One region of the Paenibacillus sp. N3/727 genome, then DNA from elsewhere that is predicted to be linked to it. Evidence: predicted binding sites of a transcription regulator. Region 1 holds the regulator's gene; the other holds the start of a gene.
What was found. Region 1 encodes NrdR, which represses ribonucleotide reductase genes. Its sites were predicted from a motif close to AACACNATATATNGTGTT; they were not measured.
Positions count from the first base shown of each region.

Region 1 (9,226 bases):
GAGTCCGATCCGCTAGGGGATCGAGTCAATATGCTCTTCTCCGGCTGCTTGGTTACGAATGGCCGTGGCAGAGCTGTAGTAGTAGCAACCGGGATGGAGACAGAGATGGGAAAGATCGCTTCTCTTCTCAACAACACGAAGAAGTCCAAGACGCCACTCCAGCAGCGTCTGATAGAGCTTGGCAAGAAGCTGAGTTTGGTAGCGGTCGTATCTGGCGTCATCATCTTTGGTATTGGTCTTCTCCATGGAGAGACGATCATGGAGATGCTGATGACGGCGGTATCCTTGGCGGTAGCGGCCGTTCCGGAGACACTGCCGGTTATTGTAACGGTTACGCTAGCCTTTGGTATTCAAAACATGGTTCGCAAAAATGCGATCATTCGCCGCATTCCAGCGGTAGAAGCATTGGGAAGTGCGTCGGTTATCTGTTCTGACAAGACTGGAACGTTGACGCAGAACCAGATGACAATTAAGCAGGTCTGGGCTGTGTCTCACGAACCGAAGGCAGATACAGAAGCGTTTAATGATACAGAAACTGAGTTGCTCACGATGTTCAGTCTTGCGAGCAATGCATCGATTGAACTCAATAATGGCGAAGAAACCATCATTGGAGATCCAACAGAGACTGCGATTATTCGTTTGCTGCATCAAAAGGGAATGAAGAAGTCCGAGCTTGAGGCGAAGTATCCTCGCGTGCATGAGCTACCATTCGATTCCTCACGCAAGCTTATGACGACGGTACATCGCACGGAGGACGGATATATCTCCATTACGAAGGGCGCCTTCGACCGTATTCCGCTAGACCCTCATGCATCGTGCACGAATGAGTATCAGGTTCGAGCGAATGAGGTGCACGATAAGTTTGCAGAGCAAGCGCTGCGTGTTCTAGCGCTAGGGTACAAGCATTATGAGGAGCTCCCAGAGCAGCTGGATGCTGCTGTGCTGGAGCAGGGCCTTCGCTTTGCGGGATTGGTCGGCATGATCGACCCTCCTCGTCCGGAGAGCAAGGCTGCGGTACAAGCTGCGATGGATGCAGGCATCAAGACGGTCATGATCACAGGTGACCATATGGCTACAGCATCAGCGATTGCGCGCGAGATTGGTATTTTGAAAGAAGGAGATCTTGCCATCTCTGGAGCTGAGCTTGAGCGTATGTCCAATGAAGAGTTGAAGCAAAAGGTACGTCAAATCTCTGTATATGGTCGTGTTTCTCCTGAAGACAAGATTCGTATCGTACAAGCTTGGCAGGCTAACGGAGAAGTAGTAGCCATGACTGGAGACGGCGTAAATGATGCTCCAGCCTTGAAGGCGGCAGATGTCGGTACGGCGATGGGTATAACCGGAACGGATGTAGCGAAGAGCGCTTCCGATATGGTTCTTACGGATGATAACTTTGCAACGATTGTCGATGCAGTTGCGGAAGGCAGACGCGTATATGAGAATATCCGCAAGACACTCTATTTCTTGCTTAGCTGTAACTTCTCCGAGATTATGATCATGATTATTGCAGTTGCGTTTGGCTGGGGCCTTCCGGTTATCGCCATCCAATTGCTCTTGATTAACGTTGTCGCGGATGGGATTCCAGGCTTCTGCTTGAGCCGTGAGAAGATGGAGCCGGATACAATGCGTCAGAAACCGGTCTCTAAATATGCAGGCATCTTCTCTAACGGATTAGGTAAGAAGATTGCGCTTCAAGCATCACTCTATACGGTATTGACATTGCTTGGCTTCTATATCGGAAAGTTTGTTCACATTTCGGATCAAGTATCGACTTCCCATGAAGTTGGACAAACAATGGCCTTTGTTATCTTGGGCTGGTCCTCCGTTGTTCATATCTTCAATGTGAGAAGCAACACCCAATCGATCTTTACGATTGGATTCATGTCCAACCGTTCGTTGTTCTGGTGCGCAATGCTCTCCATTGCGATTATATTCGGAATTGCGATTATTCCTGCACTGATGGAGATCTTCCAGCTCGTTTCCCTAAGCTTCACGCACTGGGTGATTGTCACGATTCTCTCCATCGTTCCACTAATCGTTGTGGAGCTTGCGAAGCTCAGCAGGCGTAAGAAGCTAAGAGCACAAGGACAGTCGATTTAATTGGCAAAAAAAACGTCACTACGATTATCGTAGTGACGTTTTTATATGGAGCCTAGGGGGATCGAACCCCTGACCTCATCGCTGCCAGTGGAGCGACTGGAGTTTGTACATTAAGAAAACTGCGGAGGAAAGCCCTTTAGAGCTAGACCTTTTGAGGTTTCACCTATCTACATTCAAGTGGAACGTTGCTCTCACAAAAGAAAAAGTGTGACCAAAAACGTGACCAATTCTTTAAAGTTAATAGTTGGTCGATCACTTGGAGAGCTCTCACAATTGATTCACATAAATAGACGCTCAAGATCTCCCCGAACAATCTCCGAAACCTGATTTCCGATCTTCTTTCCATAATTATCATCAGCATCCGTGTACAGATTACCAAATATTTTATTCTGATTAGTGATCAACCACTTCTTCAATTGATTTGATCCTCTACCCGCTTCGAATCCTCTTTCGCTTTGACACTGTCAATCTCAGGCGTTATAGCTTTCTCTTGAATAGGGCTCGGTTCTCCATTAAGCGACCTATATTCGTGTCTACCATATTGAGAAACTTTCAATACTTCATTAACATCATTGGTCTTAGATTGTGCAAATGCTACAGATACGACTCATAGCGAAGAACCCCCAACAATAACAGCAATCTTTACTAGCTTTTCGAACCTAGTGTTATATCCCAAAATAAGAAACAGCAGACTAGGATGAAATTTCAGTCTGCTGTTTCTATTAAAATGACTTCAATGATTAAGGATTTGACGTCAATGTTATCAATTCCATACTACCCTTAATGCATATTCCGCCTCTCAGCTATGCTGTATATCTCTTCGCTTGTGTAAGAAACATCTCAGCGTATTGTCCATTCTTATGTAATAAGTCGTCATGACTTCCTTCTTCAATGATCTTGCCATCCTTCAGTACAATAATGCGATCAGCATGACGACAACTACTTAAGCGATGCGAAATCATGATCGTCGTCTTACCTTCGTACTGACTAGCAAAGTGATCGTAAATCTCTGCCTCTGCTTTAGGATCAAGCGCCGAGGTTGGTTCATCAAGAATGACCAGCTGGGCATCCTTCATATACGCTCGACTTAACGCAATTTTCTGCCACTGCCCGCCTGACAGCTCGTATCCACCATCGAACATCGGACCTAACTCCGTGTCCAGCCCTTCAGGCAAACGGCTTAACAGCTCTCCTGCACCCGATTGATTCGCTGCCTCCTTAATGCCGGCATCATCGGTCAAGCGATCCAATCGCCCCATAGCAATATTCTCCCTAGCCGTAAGCTGATACTTCATAAAATCCTGAAACACCACAGATACTCGATTTCTCATACTTTCTAAATTGATCTCGCGTATATTGATACCGTCAAAGTGAATGGTTCCCTCGTCTGGCATGTATAAACCTAATAAACACTTCACGAATGTGCTCTTGCCCGCACCGTTGGCCCCAACTATTGCAATCTTCTCCCCTGACTTGATGCGAAGGTTTATTCCGTTCAAGACAGGTGTAGACTGACCAGCATATGTGTATGTAAGGTTATTAATCTCAATATGACCCTGTAACTTATCGGGGAATTGTTCTGTTCGGCTATCACCCTCCCCTTCCGTTTCTAAATCGAGATAATGCAATACCTCACTCATAAATAAAGACTCTTCATACACATTGGCAATACTTCTCCCTAATCCAGCAATCATCGATTCCATTTGGAATAATGCTTGTGTTAACGAAACATAGTGCCCAACCGTCAGTGATCCCAGATAGCCGAACCAGACAAGCAGACACATGGAAATGATATTGAGAGTTGCATGAACTGAGTCTACGATCAACGTTTTCCAACTCGCCGATTTGCGTAATATATAACTTTCATTCGTTGTTTTCCAAAAAAGAGCTCGCCACTTCGTTAATAAATATTGACTGATATTATGTACTCGCAATTCTTTAGCTGCTTCTCTGCTATGAAGCATTAACATTAAGTATTGTGTTTTCCTTTGTGTTGGTGTTTGATGAACCATTTGTGCATACCTCTGCTGACCTAAGTAAGCACTTATCCATAAATTCGGCACTACCATCAGTAATACTGCTACAGCTAACACCCAGTGGAAAGAAATAAGTATATAGAACATACCAACCAGTGACACGATATTACGGAATATTCTCATAAATAATACAAAAATATTAAACCCCTTAAGATCCAAACCCATAGCCGTTCGCTCTAGCTGATCAAAATAGTCTGGACGATCAAAATAATACAAGGGTAACCGTGCTGCTTGTTCAGCAAGCATCTTCTCGAAATGGTACTTCAAATGCTGTTGCGCTCTAAATGTGATTAATTCTTCGATGACGACTAATATTTTGTCCAATAATAATAAAACACCCTGTAAAATGATTAATTGCAACGTATTCATGAGTGCGCCAGGCTGTTGATCGAATGCTGCTGTTACCGCATCAATCGTTTCTTTGACTAGGAAAATAGTCAATATAGGCACTAAGGAGGATAGAATCTTGATAAGCACTAAAGAAGCTGTCATGCCGGGAATAATCTTAAATATGAGGGGCATTAATCTATAGAATACCCCCAGAACAACTTTCTTCTTTTGCTTTAAACTAATCGTTGCTTTGTTATTTGAATCATTCTCCATTAATATCACCTATTTAATGAAACATATAATATAAATGAATGCGCATTTCTTCGAGAGGCATAAGCCTGCGTATCAAACTGCTGTTTTCAATCGGCCTTCCTCAACTAGACGTTTAAGTTGTCCCTCGTGGTTAATTATACTCTTCGTTCTGACTTGAGTTGTAGAATCCAGATAATAGAAGAATGGATAGTGACCTGTCTCTAATCTCTGCATATCTGAAGGAGCGATCTGTACGACTGGCATATTCAACTCGTAATCCTGGATATTCTGAAGTATGGACTCCTCATCTCCTTGCATCAATACAACGACCTGCACATCTGTATGTTGTTCATGAAAGTTCTTTAGTAGAGGGTAAACAAGCTTGCATGACGCACATCTCACCGAAGTAAAGGCAACCAAATAACCGCCGGATTTACGGGTTCGTTGAAGATCAAAGCTACCATGATTAATGGAGTCAAATTGTTGTTGAGGGAAAACCTTCCCCTTCGCAATTCCATGGTTTTCTTCGACCAAAGAAAATTCCATCTGATTATTGGCAGTTGTGACAACCTTCTTCTTGCCGATCTGCACAATGTAATAAGTCTGTACGGCGATTATTGCCCATAGAACTAAGTATGATATATCAAATATACTCATTATGCTTGTCCTCCTTCTATAACAACACCACGGTGTACTCCAGCGAAAAGATAAACAAAGGAAAACCAGCTAAGAAAAAAACTAGCTGGCTCTTAGTCTAGTTCCTAATTAACATTTGCAAGAAGTGGAAGTGGTTATTTCGTTCTTCCCATTCACTACGCATACTTCTTTTTTAGTCTCAATAAATTGCTCAAATGGATAATGTCCACATTTTTCGCCACATGAAGTTGTAGTTGTGCAAGCCATTATGAAAACCTCCTTTCTTGTAGGTCTATTTATAGTCAAAGGCATATGCCTTGGCTATCAAACTGCTGCTTTCAACTTACCCTTTAGGAATAAGGAATAAACTCATTTTACTAGTCCTTTTCTATGATCAAACCACGGTTTGTCCAAAGTGAGTACATACTAAGTATGCCAACTGTCATTCCTGCAATGCTAATCCATTGAATTGGATTGATCGTTACTAGTTGAACAGAAGATTGTAAAATGCAACTAATAAGTGATGCAAGGAATAACGGCGTTATCTTAATCATCGTACTCCAACCTAATTCCTCTTCCGTTGACTTACCAAAACAATTACAAACGACCTTCAACTTCTTTCTCATTGCCATTCCCGTTACGATATAAAAAGAGAGAAATAATAGTAAGGCAATAATTTCTCCAATAGAACGCGTTGGATCGAACAGCAGCATCAATGCGCTTACCATTTCTAAACCTATTACTAGCCATGCTAGAAATAAAGGATAACCAAGTTGACTAATCGTTTTTTTAAAGTCTTTATAACTAATTACTTTAGCTATCGAAGAATAACAAAGAATCGTACATAAAAATATGGATAACCCAATATCTACATTCACTCAAACCAACCTTTCATTAACTTATTAGATGATGGCGTGATAACATCCTTCTTTTGTGTGTATGTAACAAATCCTGGTACAATATCTATTTTACATCATGTATGGTAAAATAATAAATACCATTAATCAACGATTTTTTATAAAAATCAACTATTTTAACATTTTTTAACTCTGACATCAGAGTAACCCAGGCTCCTAAAGTGCCCCATAAAGAAATGAAGCGGAGACCAAGTATTTCTGACTGTCTCATCCCGGTAGATAGCGCGAGAAGAAACTGTTAACCGTATATTCTTATCCATTTCACATGAGTGAAACAAAGGGGATGTAATTTGATTAAACAAAAAACCGCCAAACACCCGGAAATCCTTGTGTTTGGCGGTTTCTTTAATTATGGAGCCTAGGGGGATCGAACCCCTGACCTCATCGCTGCCAGCGATGCGCTCTCCCAGCTGAGCTAAGGCCCCTTATTAAGCAAATTATTTTCAAAAATAGTACCTTAATAATATATCACAGCATTGTACTACTTGCAACAACAAATTTGATTCAATAGATCACGATTATACACCATTCAAAGCCCCATCTTTACTTCACATGTTACGCTATTTCCTCACCCTACCTGGATGAGAAAAAGTCCTCATATCCTTGAGGACTTCCTCTACCCTGCTATACACATACCGATCAGATGTTTGAGTCCGGCAGTGAATCTTTGGATAGCAGACTTTTTAATTCTTTCATAAACATGTTGATGTCTTTAAAGTGCCGGTACACCGAAGCGAAGCGAACATAGGCTACCTCATCCACGGGATACAGCTGTTCCATTAGAAGCTCGCCAATCTGACGACTCTCTACCTCGGCAGCGGCTGTTTTACGAAGTGCACTCTCCACCTCAGAGACGATCATATCCAGCTGGTCTGCAGATACAGGGCGTTTCTCACAAGCCCGAATTAAGCCGCGAAGTACTTTCTCTCGACTGAATTCCTCCCGGCTGCCGTCCTTCTTAATGACCATGAGCGGGGTCTCCTCAATCATTTCAAACGTTGTGAAACGGCGGCTGCACTGCTCGCATTCTCTGCGGCGGCGGATAGATTTATTCTCATTAGCTGGACGGGAATCAAGCACCTTCGTTCCGGCGTAACTGCAGTATGGGCATTTCATAAAGCTAAATCACTTCCTTTGTATGAACTAATCACATGGCTTCCAATCTAATTTCCATAAACTGGACTGCAATTGATTGTTATGAAGATTGCAGTTCCGAGACATAATACTTTTACCAACTCAAGGAGGTGAACAGATATGGGACAAGGCGGTAACAGCAGAAGCAGCAACAACCTGGTAGTACCTCGTGCAACTGGTGCCCTGGAGCAAATGAAATATGAGGTTGCTCAAGAGCTTGGCATCAGCATTCCACAAGACGGTTACCAAGGTAACATGACTTCCTACGAGAACGGTTCGATCGGGGGATACATTACCAAACGTCTGGTAACCCTGGCCGAGCAACAATTGGCTGGTCAATATTCCGGTCAATAATTAATTCTTCATTCAAAGAGTGTTAGACAGGCTTGGTTCTCAAGCCTGTCCAATGCTCTTTTTATTGTTCTTCCCGTTTTAGAACGTATCATACACATCGGTATATTGATTATAATAATAAATGACCCTTTGTACATAGTGACGGGTTTCCCCTATCGGAATGTTCTTGACATCTTCATATGTCCCGTCCCACATCCCCTTCTTTATCCAGTTGCGGACATTTCCCGGTCCTGCGTTATACGCAGCAATAACAGCAATCGGATTACCGTCCATTTCATCGTGGAGCTTCTTAATGTACCATGTGCCGAGCTGGATATTGGCATCCGCTTCATGCTTGACACTATCCAGTGTCACAGTTGGTAGCTTGGCCATTTCCATCGCCCAATTGGCCGTATCTGGCATGAGCTGCATGATCCCGAGAGCCCCTCTTTTAGACTCCTTACCCGGTTTGTAGTTGGTTTCTACTCGGATAATGGACGCGACCAGAAACGGATCGACTTCATAGTGAACAGCATGCTCGCGAATTTGATCTTTATAATAAATCGGATATAACCATGTCATCCAGATGTTATTCATGAAGAGTACCGCCACAAAAGAGATCAGCAGAACCAACAGCACACGTTTTTTACGAAACCAACTCATAATCCGTATAACCTATTCCACAGCTCGTCCACCTGCTGGCTCGTCTCTGCAAGGGTTCCGCTGTTATCGATTACGTAATCCGCCATGTTCTTCTTCTGTTCAATATCCATCTGGCTATTCAGCCTGGCCTCTGCCCGCTCTTCCGTAATCTCATCACGATCCACCAGACGACGAAGCTGTTTCTCTCTCGGTACATATACAACCATGACCTTCTCAAAAAGTAACTGCAGTTCTGACTCGTACAACAGCGGAATATCCACCACGACCAGTCGATCAGGATAAGCAGCTTCATAATCAGCCATCTGCTTCCGTATCTCATGCCGTATCGCAGGATGAGTAATTCCGTTCAGCGCCAGCCGTTTTTTATCATCATTAAAAATGATCTCGCTCAGCTTCTTCCGATCCAGCTGCCCGTCCGCTTGTATCACATCTTGTCCAAAGTACGCGGCCACCTCTGCCAAAACCGGATGGCCCGGGAGCATTACCTCCCGAGCAATTACATCTGCATCCACGAGAAGTGCTCCCTTCCGGATCAGCATGGAGGACACGGTGCTTTTACCTGTTGCAATTCCCCCGGTTAAACCGATATTCATGATTTCACCTCATAACAACTTCATTATACCCATGAAGATTAATAAAAACGCCGGCGCGTATGAGATAAATCTCATACCGCCTTTGGAAGCAACTCGAAACCCGGTTTTCATACCGAGCACGAGAAACAGTCCGCTAAACAGTGCAACCACCCCTGATGTCAATAAGGGTGAAAATCCGAGCATAGCTGCGCCAAGTCCGGCACCAAAAGCGTCCAGGGATAGTGCAATCCCT
Region 1 is NZ_CP093336.1:4,856,584-4,865,809, forward strand. It holds gene MNQ98_RS22600 (cation-translocating P-type ATPase) at 1-2,100, shown strand, start outside; gene MNQ98_RS22605 (hypothetical protein) at 2,379-2,516, opposite strand; gene MNQ98_RS22610 (ABC transporter ATP-binding protein) at 2,904-4,739, opposite strand; gene MNQ98_RS22615 (TlpA family protein disulfide reductase) at 4,812-5,375, opposite strand; gene MNQ98_RS22620 (MauE/DoxX family redox-associated membrane protein) at 5,732-6,232, opposite strand; tRNA gene MNQ98_RS22625 (tRNA-Ala) at 6,624-6,696, opposite strand; gene nrdR (transcriptional regulator NrdR) at 6,911-7,387, opposite strand; gene MNQ98_RS22635 (alpha/beta-type small acid-soluble spore protein) at 7,526-7,759, shown strand; gene MNQ98_RS22640 (lytic transglycosylase domain-containing protein) at 7,838-8,401, opposite strand; gene coaE (dephospho-CoA kinase) at 8,398-8,994, opposite strand; gene ytaF (sporulation membrane protein YtaF) at 9,004-9,226, opposite strand, start outside.

Region 2 (9,226 bases), 240 kb from region 1:
TGGCTGTTGCGTCAGCAGCAGGCGCAGGACATGCATTGGCTCAGGGATTAATGCGTGTGCAGCCCAACCTTCAGTAGACTTTAGATTTCTGCTGATGAGTGAATGAACCGTCTCGCTTGACTGGCTGAGTGCTGGAAAGGAGACGGTTTTTTACGTGGTGACGAGAAGGAGCAGGCCGGGAAATAGAGTGAATTGATTTGACTTTGCAATGGTCTTAATGACCAGCTGCTGCGACTTGGGGAGGTCTGGTGTTCGAAGGAGATAGGCCAAGATAAACGCGCATTCGGGACATCATTTCTTCACGGAAGGACGGCCACAAGATTTCCATGCTTCCGACATAACCGCGACAGGCGTAACGTGCTTCGATTCCATTGTGACCTCGGTGTATATCAAATACTTTGATAGTCCTGGAGGCAAATTCCTGTTTAACCTCCCTTAGCAGAATTGCAGCACGCTTTGCACCATTTTCCACCACTTCAACGTACAACTGAGGCGTTTTGAATACGCCGCTTTCCTGAATAATCCGGCAATCTCTTTCGAAAACTTTGTGTATGAACATAAGGAGCAGGTAGCTTTTGATCAAGGATCTTTCTTCTGGTGTAATTCCTGTGATTGCCATTGATGCTCACCGCCTTTATATAGAAAATCGTTAATAAATACGAACTTACGTTCTTATTTTAACCCGTTTTCGATTGTTTAATCAAGATCTAAAAAAATGTTGACTCCAGTTAGTTAGCATGGTATGATATATCTTGTCGCCGCGATGATATCTCATCGAAGTGGCAAGATATATGCGGTCGTGGCGGAATTGGCAGACGCGCACGGTTCAGGTCCGTGTGGGCTAACCCCCGTGGAGGTTCGAGTCCTCTCGACCGCATCCTTAAGAAGACGTTTCCTTGCGGAGACGTCTTTTTTGTGCGTGTTGTTTCTTCTTACATAATTGCTGCTTCTTTCTCAAACACTATAGAACAGGTTTCTACAGTGAAAGGAGAATTTCATGCGTAACATGGGGTCGAAGTATGTAGCGGCAGTATGGTCCGCCTTGTTGACAGTTTTACTAGTGGGAGCTCTGTCCGTAGAGGTGGCTGAGGCTGCTTCGCATGATGTACAGAGTCTGGGTCATGAGGTTTGGTGGCTTGATACTTCAGCAGGTGATATGAAGTCTGACACGAGAAGTAGCTTGAAGAAGGATTCGGTCCGGTCCGAAACAGCAAAACAAGAGAAAGAGTCTACGCCGGGTAACAAGCTAGCCGTTATTATTGATGATTTTGGTAACGGGCAAAAAGGTACCGATGAAATATTGAACCTGCCGATAAAAATTACGGTTGCTGTAATGCCTTTTCTGCCGACAAGCAAAAGTGATGCGGAACGGGCACATAAGCTTGGCCATGATGTAATTATCCATATGCCGATGGAACCGAAGCAGGGGAGAGCTAACTGGCTCGGGCCCGGTGCCATAACGAGCAAGATGACGGACGAAGAGATTCGAAAGCAGTTGGAAAAAGCCATTGATCATGTTCCGTTTGCTGTTGGTATGAATAATCATATGGGTTCCAAAATTACAGGAGACGAGCGGATTATGTCCATCGTGCTCGATGTTTGCAAGGAACGGGGGCTGTTCTTTATAGATAGCAAGACCAATTACCATTCTGTCACCAGTAAGCTCGCTGCCGAGAAAGGAATGCCGAATATAAATAATGAGATTTTCCTGGATGATGTGCATACAGTCAAACACGTTACCAAACAGCTTAAGGCAGCTGCAGAGCAGGCGGTACAGAATAAGTCATGCATTACGATTGGACATGTGGGAACCTTCGGCGATCGGACAGCTGCCGCATTGAAGGGTTCGATCCCCGAGCTTCAAAGACAGGTGCAGTTCGTTGGTATTCAAGAACTTGTACAGGACAGATCCAATTGGAGGCCTGACCCGGTGCTTTCCTACTAAAAAAGGCGTTTCCCTCTGTATGATGAGTGGAAACGCTTTTTTAGGTGATATTAACGCATAAATAAAAATGAGCTAGTTGAAATAAACAAAAAAATGAAAAACGGCCCGGCCCTTGATTAAAGGGCCGTTAGATAATTGGCGATACCATCTACAATCGCTTCGGCAATTCCCATCTGGCCGTTTCGGCTGCACAGCTTTTCCCGGTCATGGGAATTACTGATAAAGCCGGTCTCCACAATGACGGCGGGAACTTCGATCCGGTTTAGCAAATAAAAGGGCTTGCCAACTGAAGTATGGTGATTGCTCTTATACAGAATGTTTAACTCGCGTTGTATGGATTCTGCCAGAATGGAGCTTCGTCCCTCTGCTTGATGGAGAACGATACCGCCCGTTTTGGATTTGTTTTTGCCCCAATTCACGTGGATGCTTACAACCATTTTTGTAGGAATCTCACTGCTCAGCTGTTTACGCTGGGCCAAATCCTTCATGTGGCGGGATCGGCTGGCATGCCAGCGGTTATCATCACTAAGGGCATAATCTGTATCCCGGTTTAATACCGCATGATATCCTTCACTGCGCAATAACATAAACAACCGACGTGAGATCTGCAGATTGATGTCTTTTTCCAAAATATCGCCATAGGATGTGCCCCCGTCAATTCCACCGTGTCCGACATCAATTAGAATGACATCATGAGGAAAAGGGTGATGCTGTTGCGTTCCTCTGTTCCCCGATTCCTGATGCAGGTAGTCTTCGAACTGGAGTGCAGAATTATGCTGCTGTGTGCTTCCATCCTTCGAACCGGTCGGGGATAGAGTCAAGGCAACAATATGGTTGTCCGCGTATACCTGAAGGGAAGGAAGGCAGAGAGCGAGAGATAAAGCCACTAGTACAGCCAGTGATATTCGATTGGTCATGATGCGCCCTCTTTCGTTATAGTGTGGGTTCTCAAGTCATAAACCTTTGGATATATTTTGTGCAAAAAACGGGAAAACATGCTGAGGGTCTAGATTGTTGGGATTCGGTGCATCCTGATAAGGAATACAATAAGATTGGCGTTTGAGGAGGGTTAATATGGCAAATAGTAATGACCTCATTAAATATATAACGGAACGTGTAGTGACATATATCGATACACCGAAGGAAGTGAGGAAGGGAAGGCGAGTAAAGGAACCTTGGATTGTTCGCTGGTTCGGTATGATCCCGTTCTCCGTCTCGTTATGGAAGGATGATCTGGTGTCCAAAAAGAGCAAAAAACGCAGGGCCAAGTAAATCAGCGAAATCGCTGCGTACCATCAAAGGAGCTGGAAGTCGTAAGAGTGGGGATGTCCCAAAAGGTCAATTGACCTAGGGCATCCCCATTGTCTGTTGTGAGCTGAAATCATTCCTACGCGGTGGTGAACACAAGGCAAGGCTGCAAGAAAAGGTGAGCGAGTTGCTTCAAGCAATGAAACAAGAAGAACAGCGAGAAGCCGCCCAAAGAGGAATCCTCGGGCGGCCTGGGACAGCTCCGTGTCGGATGATGTTTAATAAGTTCTTGGTGACCTATATGGAGATGAAGGATGGAGCTGTTACTCTGATGTATTCGATTCCTCGCGGAACTTGCCAGGACCGATCAGATTATCAGCGGGTACAAAACGGATCAAGTCGGTATTCCGCTGCGGTACGGTTACATAAATCGCTTCGGATTCAAGCTTGTCATTGTGAGACCAGCGCTGCCATCCCGTAAGATTGAATGGGGCGCCGAAGGCTTCGTTCTGCTTGTCCGCTGTAAAAACGAGAGATTTTTGGCTTCCTGCTGGGAGCAGATGTATCAGATCATTTCCATTCTTAATGGGCAGTGTCGGTTTGCTAAGCCACATCAGGTTTTGGTAAGGGTCCTGTTCCCCTTGGGTGGTTATGACGGAGGCGGCTGTCCAAGCACCAGAAGAATTCAGGGCCATAGCTTTAACGTTTTTCTTCCCTGACGTAAACGGAGTCTTTGCGTTTGGTGGGGAAGGGACAATATCGTATGTCACAGCATGAACATAGACCGGTGTCTTCCCTTTGAGCGTTACTTTCCAGTAGGGAGAAATAGAACTGTACAACGCCTCCACCCGGCTTCCCTGAGGGAGGGAGCTAAGCGGAACTTTACCGTTTTGCGGTTTTCCCTTTAAGATGCCTGCGGCTGCGAGTGTATTTTCCAATGGAGCGAGACTATATGGCAGGTCGGATCCGATACCGTACTCACTTAGGATATAACCTCCGAGATCGTCTGAAGTAATGATCAAGTAACCAAGAGGCTTAGCCCCATCTTCAATGGTTACAAGCCAGCTGTGTGTACCCGGTCCAAGCGGTGTATAATCCAGGCTGGCATCCTGCCAGCTTTTGAAAGGCAAATGGTCTGCCAGGTCGCCAATCGTTTGTTCCGCGAATGTCTCAAGCCGGCTTGGAACCGTGGTCTCAGATGCGGAAGCCGTTTGCTTGAGGGATATTTCGGATGATCCGGACTGTGATACGGAAGCTGTTGATGTAGATGATGTTGAACTAGGCGACGTTGTACCTGATGGCGCTGTGCTGGGTAACACTGTTGTGGATGATGTAGTATTGGATGACGTAGTGCCGGCTGGCTCTGAAGCTGCAAATGCTGTATTTGATGGAAAACAAGAAAGCGCAGTTGTTGCAAGCAGAATGGCTGACAAAGTGGCACGAATTATTTTAATACTTAATGTGGATGAAAAGTCTATCATAGGCAACCGCCTTTCCAAGAAACAACAAATATGAAACTTGTAAGTTAGATTTATTTTAATGGACAAGCCCTGAAAAGGCTGTTACAAGATGTCGCGGTCAGGGCTTGAATAACGGGTCTTTTTTTGCCTTGTTTTGTTGATGCGGGTCAAGAGGTCCCGTTACTAGACGAACATAGGTGGAACAGCCCGCAAGTTATGGCGGACAAACTCACTTTAGGCGAATACTGCCATTCCATTTCAGAACGGCGGCTTTGATACTGCTCTTGAATTGCCATCTTTTTCTCTTCGTCGGGTTCATTCAGCAAGTCCTCGTAATAACTGTCCACGATAGCCAGTTCCTCTTGAAGCCGGATTTGAGCTTGTTCCGCCCAGGTGTAATCCAACTTGCCAAGTTTGCTGATTAGATAGTCCTCCAGCATTGCGGCGGCTTGGGGCAGTGTTAAGGCAGCAGGCCTTACATGGACATTCTCAGGAAGACGGGGAGTCATGTTACGGGCTTCCAGCTGTGCAGGAAAGTTATCCATAATCGTCTTACGGGAAAGGGAAATGCCGAGAAAATGAAGCTCTTCCCGTTTCAAGTCGCAGCTGAACTCAACCTTAAAACAGATACCGAGCCACTGCTCGTATGGAGCAGAGCGTGTTTTAGGACGCTGTTCTTCACCGGGCTGCTCGAACAGGTATACACATTTACCTTCCTCACGGGAGGCGTCCCAAATTTGAGCGAGTCTGCGGCTGCCATAGATAATATCTTCCCGCTGAATCCGTCCAGGGCCGATGACCGGGAGAACCGGAGCGCTGCCATAATAGCGGGAGAGGAGGGGATCTTGTCCTCCCCCTGGCTGTGAAACCTGTATGGATTCAGCTTGTTTGGCTAAACGCTCGTCATATTTGGGTGGGTCAAACACAAAGCTGAACGACAGTGTCTCGGCCGGTGCTCCGGTTCGCTCCACGAAGCCCCAATAATAAGGGCGGTTGGTTAGCATTTTGTCCGCTTGGGGAGACAGTTTGACAGTAACGTGCTCGGGTGATTTTTCAATGACGGTGCATTCGGTGGCTTCCAGATAGGCCATGAAATGTTGCTGCACCTCCTGCGGCGTCATGGTCATATTAGGCTTCTTCCTCTCTTAAGGTTTCTGCGGATGATTCTTGTTCCAGATCCCGCTTAATGTGATGAAGCGAGTCGCCAAGGGAACTGACCCGGTTTCGGATTTCGTCATCGTTGCCGGATTCAAGCATGATTTTGTACAGACTCTTTTCAATGGATTCTTTCTTCTCGAACCGTTCCAGAATAACGTCAAGACCGCCAATGACCATCTCGAACATATTGATCTTCTCGTGAAGGAGGTTCAGAATATGTTCCTCGATCGTGCCGGCAGTAGATAAATTAAAGATCCGCACATCGTTGGTCTGGCCGAGACGGTGAACCCGTCCGATCCGCTGCTCGACCCGCATGGGGTTCCAAGGCAGATCGAAGTTGATCATATGGTGACAGAACTGCAGGTTGATGCCTTCTCCTCCAGCCTCGGTCGCAATCATCACTTGTGCTTTTCCGCGGAACAGGTCCATCATCCAGTCCTTCTTGCCACGGTTCATTCCACCACGGTATGGAACGGACACGAGACCGTGATCCCGGAAATAGTTGAGCAGATATTCCTGAGTAGCCCGATATTCGGTAAAGACGATCACTTTCTCGTTCATTTGCTTGATCAGCTCAATGGCTTTTTCCGCTTTGGTGTTGGCCTTGATCGCTTTGATCAGGTGGACAAGCTCCCATACTTTATCGCGCAGTGGGGAGTCCTCGGGCATTTTCTTGGATAAGTTGACGAGTGTGACAAAGACCGCATCCCGGCTGCTGCATACTTCACGCTGAAGGGTGACCAGTGAGAGCATACTGCTTAAATTTCCCCCGGATGCCTGATACTGATCTTTGACGAAAGATGTGACCCCGTCGTATAATGACTGTTCTTCGGGTGAAAGTTCGAGACCGACATTGCGTACGGTCCGTTTGGTGAATTTTACTGGACCTTCACCTCTACGATTGCGAATCATGACCTTGGACAGCTCGTCCTTAAGCTGGTCCTGGTTCTTCGGCATGCGTTTGTCTACAACGAAATTGGCCGAGAAATCGCCTTGTCGTCCCAACTGTCCCGGTTTCAGCAACGTGATGAGATTGAACAGCTCGCTGAGATCGTTCTGTACGGGAGTTGCGGTAAGAAGAAGGCAGTATTTTTTTCGCAGCTTCTGTATGAATTGATAGTTGGATGTTTTCTTGTTCTTCAGTTTGTGCGCTTCATCGATGATGAGCATGTCATACTCTTCATTTAATAGGATTTCCTGATGCGGATCGCGCTTGGCCGTATCCATGGATGCAACAACGATATCGTTGCCCCAGGAGTAGGCTTTTTTTTGCGCGATTGCCGAAATGCCGAATTTGGAATTGAGTTCACGAACCCACTGCAACACAAGTGAAGCGGGAACTAGAATCAGCACTTTGGAGACTAGCCCGCGTACGATATATTCTTTTAAAATAAGACCGGCTTCAATCGTTTTTCCCAGGCCAACCTCATCGGCTAAAATCGCTCTGCCGGACATTTCGAACAGCACGCGCCGCGCCGTATCCGTCTGATGCGGAAGCGGGGAAAGGCTGCCGATATGCTTCAGGCACTGCAGCTCTTCGAAGCTTGTAACAAGACGGGATTGCTCTCCTTGTACAGCCAGCCGCGACAGGGTCCAATCTCCCCATGGCCCGCCTTTGTCGAGACGGTTCTCTAAATCTTCAAGCCAGGAGCGGTCCACATGGAGTGGGACAGGGAGACGCGGATCATTTAAAGAACCCGGGCTGCCGGGTGGTTGGTAGTTCACAAAATCTCCTCCTAGATGTCGATTCCAGACGAACGGTGTATGTGTAGTATGGACGAAAAAAGAAGACTTCATAACCTTCCGAATATTTACCTTGTCCCAAAATACCCGGGAGGTCGCACGGATGCTACATTTGGCGATTTTTCAAGTTCTTTTCATAGACAGGTGGCCGAAAAAAGGAGAGAGAATAAGAAAAAGGAAGGCTGGATGCTCCAGAAAGGTGTACAAGCCTTAAATTTCACATCTTAGGCATAGTTTTTACCATATGTAGTGTAGTATAATGAATCTCGCCCACAATATGTGGTGTGAAACCTTATGTTTTCTCGTTTAACCGGTATACATATAGGGTTAAGTAGTAATAGACCGGACTTATAGCGGCTTAAACGCAGATTTATAGAATTTATAGTTTATATAGGAGGTAGTTGTTCTTGAGTACGATGCAAAATCAGCGGCTGGAAGGTTTAAGTGAGAAGATCTTTTTGGACAGGTATGCGTGGAAGGACGCGAATTCCCATAACGCCAAGGTGGGCGATGTGGTTCTGGTTCTTACCAAAGATGATCCTAAGTTCCCGACCAAGGAAGTTGGAGAGATTGTGAAGCGTGATGGCCGGGTAGTCACAGTGAAGACCCGTAAGGGTGAGCTGGTGGAGACTGATGTGGAGAAGCTGACGCTGACGATTGAGAAGACACCTGAGGAAATGTGGGACCGCTTGGCAGCTGCAATGGCATCGGCAGAAGCAACGCCAGAACTGCAGGAAGAGTGGGAGGCTAAATTCCGTCATATTCTTGATGACTGGAAACTTGTTCCAGGTGGACGTATTGCAGCAGGGGCAGGAGCAAGCGATGAACTGACATTGTTCAACTGCTATGTTATTCCTTCGCCGAAGGATAGCCGTGGTGGCATTATGGAAACTCTGTCTGAGATGACAGAAATTATGGCCCGCGGTGGTGGTGTAGGTATTAACTTGTCATCTCTCCGTCCTCGTCGTTCGATTGTTAAAGGTGTTAATGGATCTTCTAGCGGCGCTGTATCCTGGGGCGGATTGTTCAGTTATACAACTGGGCTCATTGAGCAGGGTGGTAGCAGACGTGGCGCGCTCATGCTGATGATGAACGACTGGCATCCGGATGTGATGGATTTCATCACTGTGAAGCAGACGATGGGTCAGGTGACCAATGCCAACTTGTCGGTATGCGTGAGCAATGATTTCATGAAGGCCGTGAAGGAAGATCTGGATTGGGATCTCGTATTCCCGGATACTTCTGATCCGGATTATGATGAAATCTGGGATGGCGATTTGGACAAGTGGAAAAAAGCGGGTCGTAAAGTCATCACGTACAAAACGGTGAAGGCACGTGATATCTGGCATACGATCATTGAATCAGCGTGGAAATCGGCTGAGCCTGGCGTAGTGTTCATGGAGTACTACAACCAGATGTCCAACAGCTGGTATTTCAACCCGATCATCTGCACGAACCCATGTGGTGAGCAGGGGCTTCCAGGCTGGGGTGTGTGCAATCTGTCTGCGATGAATCTGTCCAAGTTTTATGATGAAGAAAATCATGATGTGGCTTGGGACGATCTGGCGACAACGACTCGTTACTCGGTTCGTTTCCTGGATAACGTTATCGATACCACTCCGTATCATTTCCCGGAAAATGAAGCCAATCAGAAAAAAGAACGCCGCGTAGG
Region 2 is NZ_CP093336.1:4,613,723-4,622,948, reverse strand. It holds gene MNQ98_RS21500 (carboxymuconolactone decarboxylase family protein) at 1-77, shown strand, start outside; gene MNQ98_RS21495 (YhjD family protein) at 215-619, opposite strand; tRNA gene MNQ98_RS21490 (tRNA-Leu) at 794-877, shown strand; gene MNQ98_RS21485 (divergent polysaccharide deacetylase family protein) at 998-1,945, shown strand; gene MNQ98_RS21480 (N-acetylmuramoyl-L-alanine amidase) at 2,062-2,865, opposite strand; gene MNQ98_RS21475 (YqzE family protein) at 3,020-3,217, shown strand; gene MNQ98_RS21470 (hypothetical protein) at 3,517-4,323, opposite strand; gene MNQ98_RS21465 (hypothetical protein) at 4,409-4,708, shown strand; gene MNQ98_RS21460 (YqhG family protein) at 4,821-5,780, opposite strand; gene MNQ98_RS21455 (DEAD/DEAH box helicase) at 5,782-7,608, opposite strand; gene MNQ98_RS21450 (adenosylcobalamin-dependent ribonucleoside-diphosphate reductase) at 7,971-9,226, shown strand, end outside.
Region 2: MNQ98_RS21450 (adenosylcobalamin-dependent ribonucleoside-diphosphate reductase) is a predicted target of NrdR. The motif match lies at 7,824-7,841, and genes of this name have one in related genera.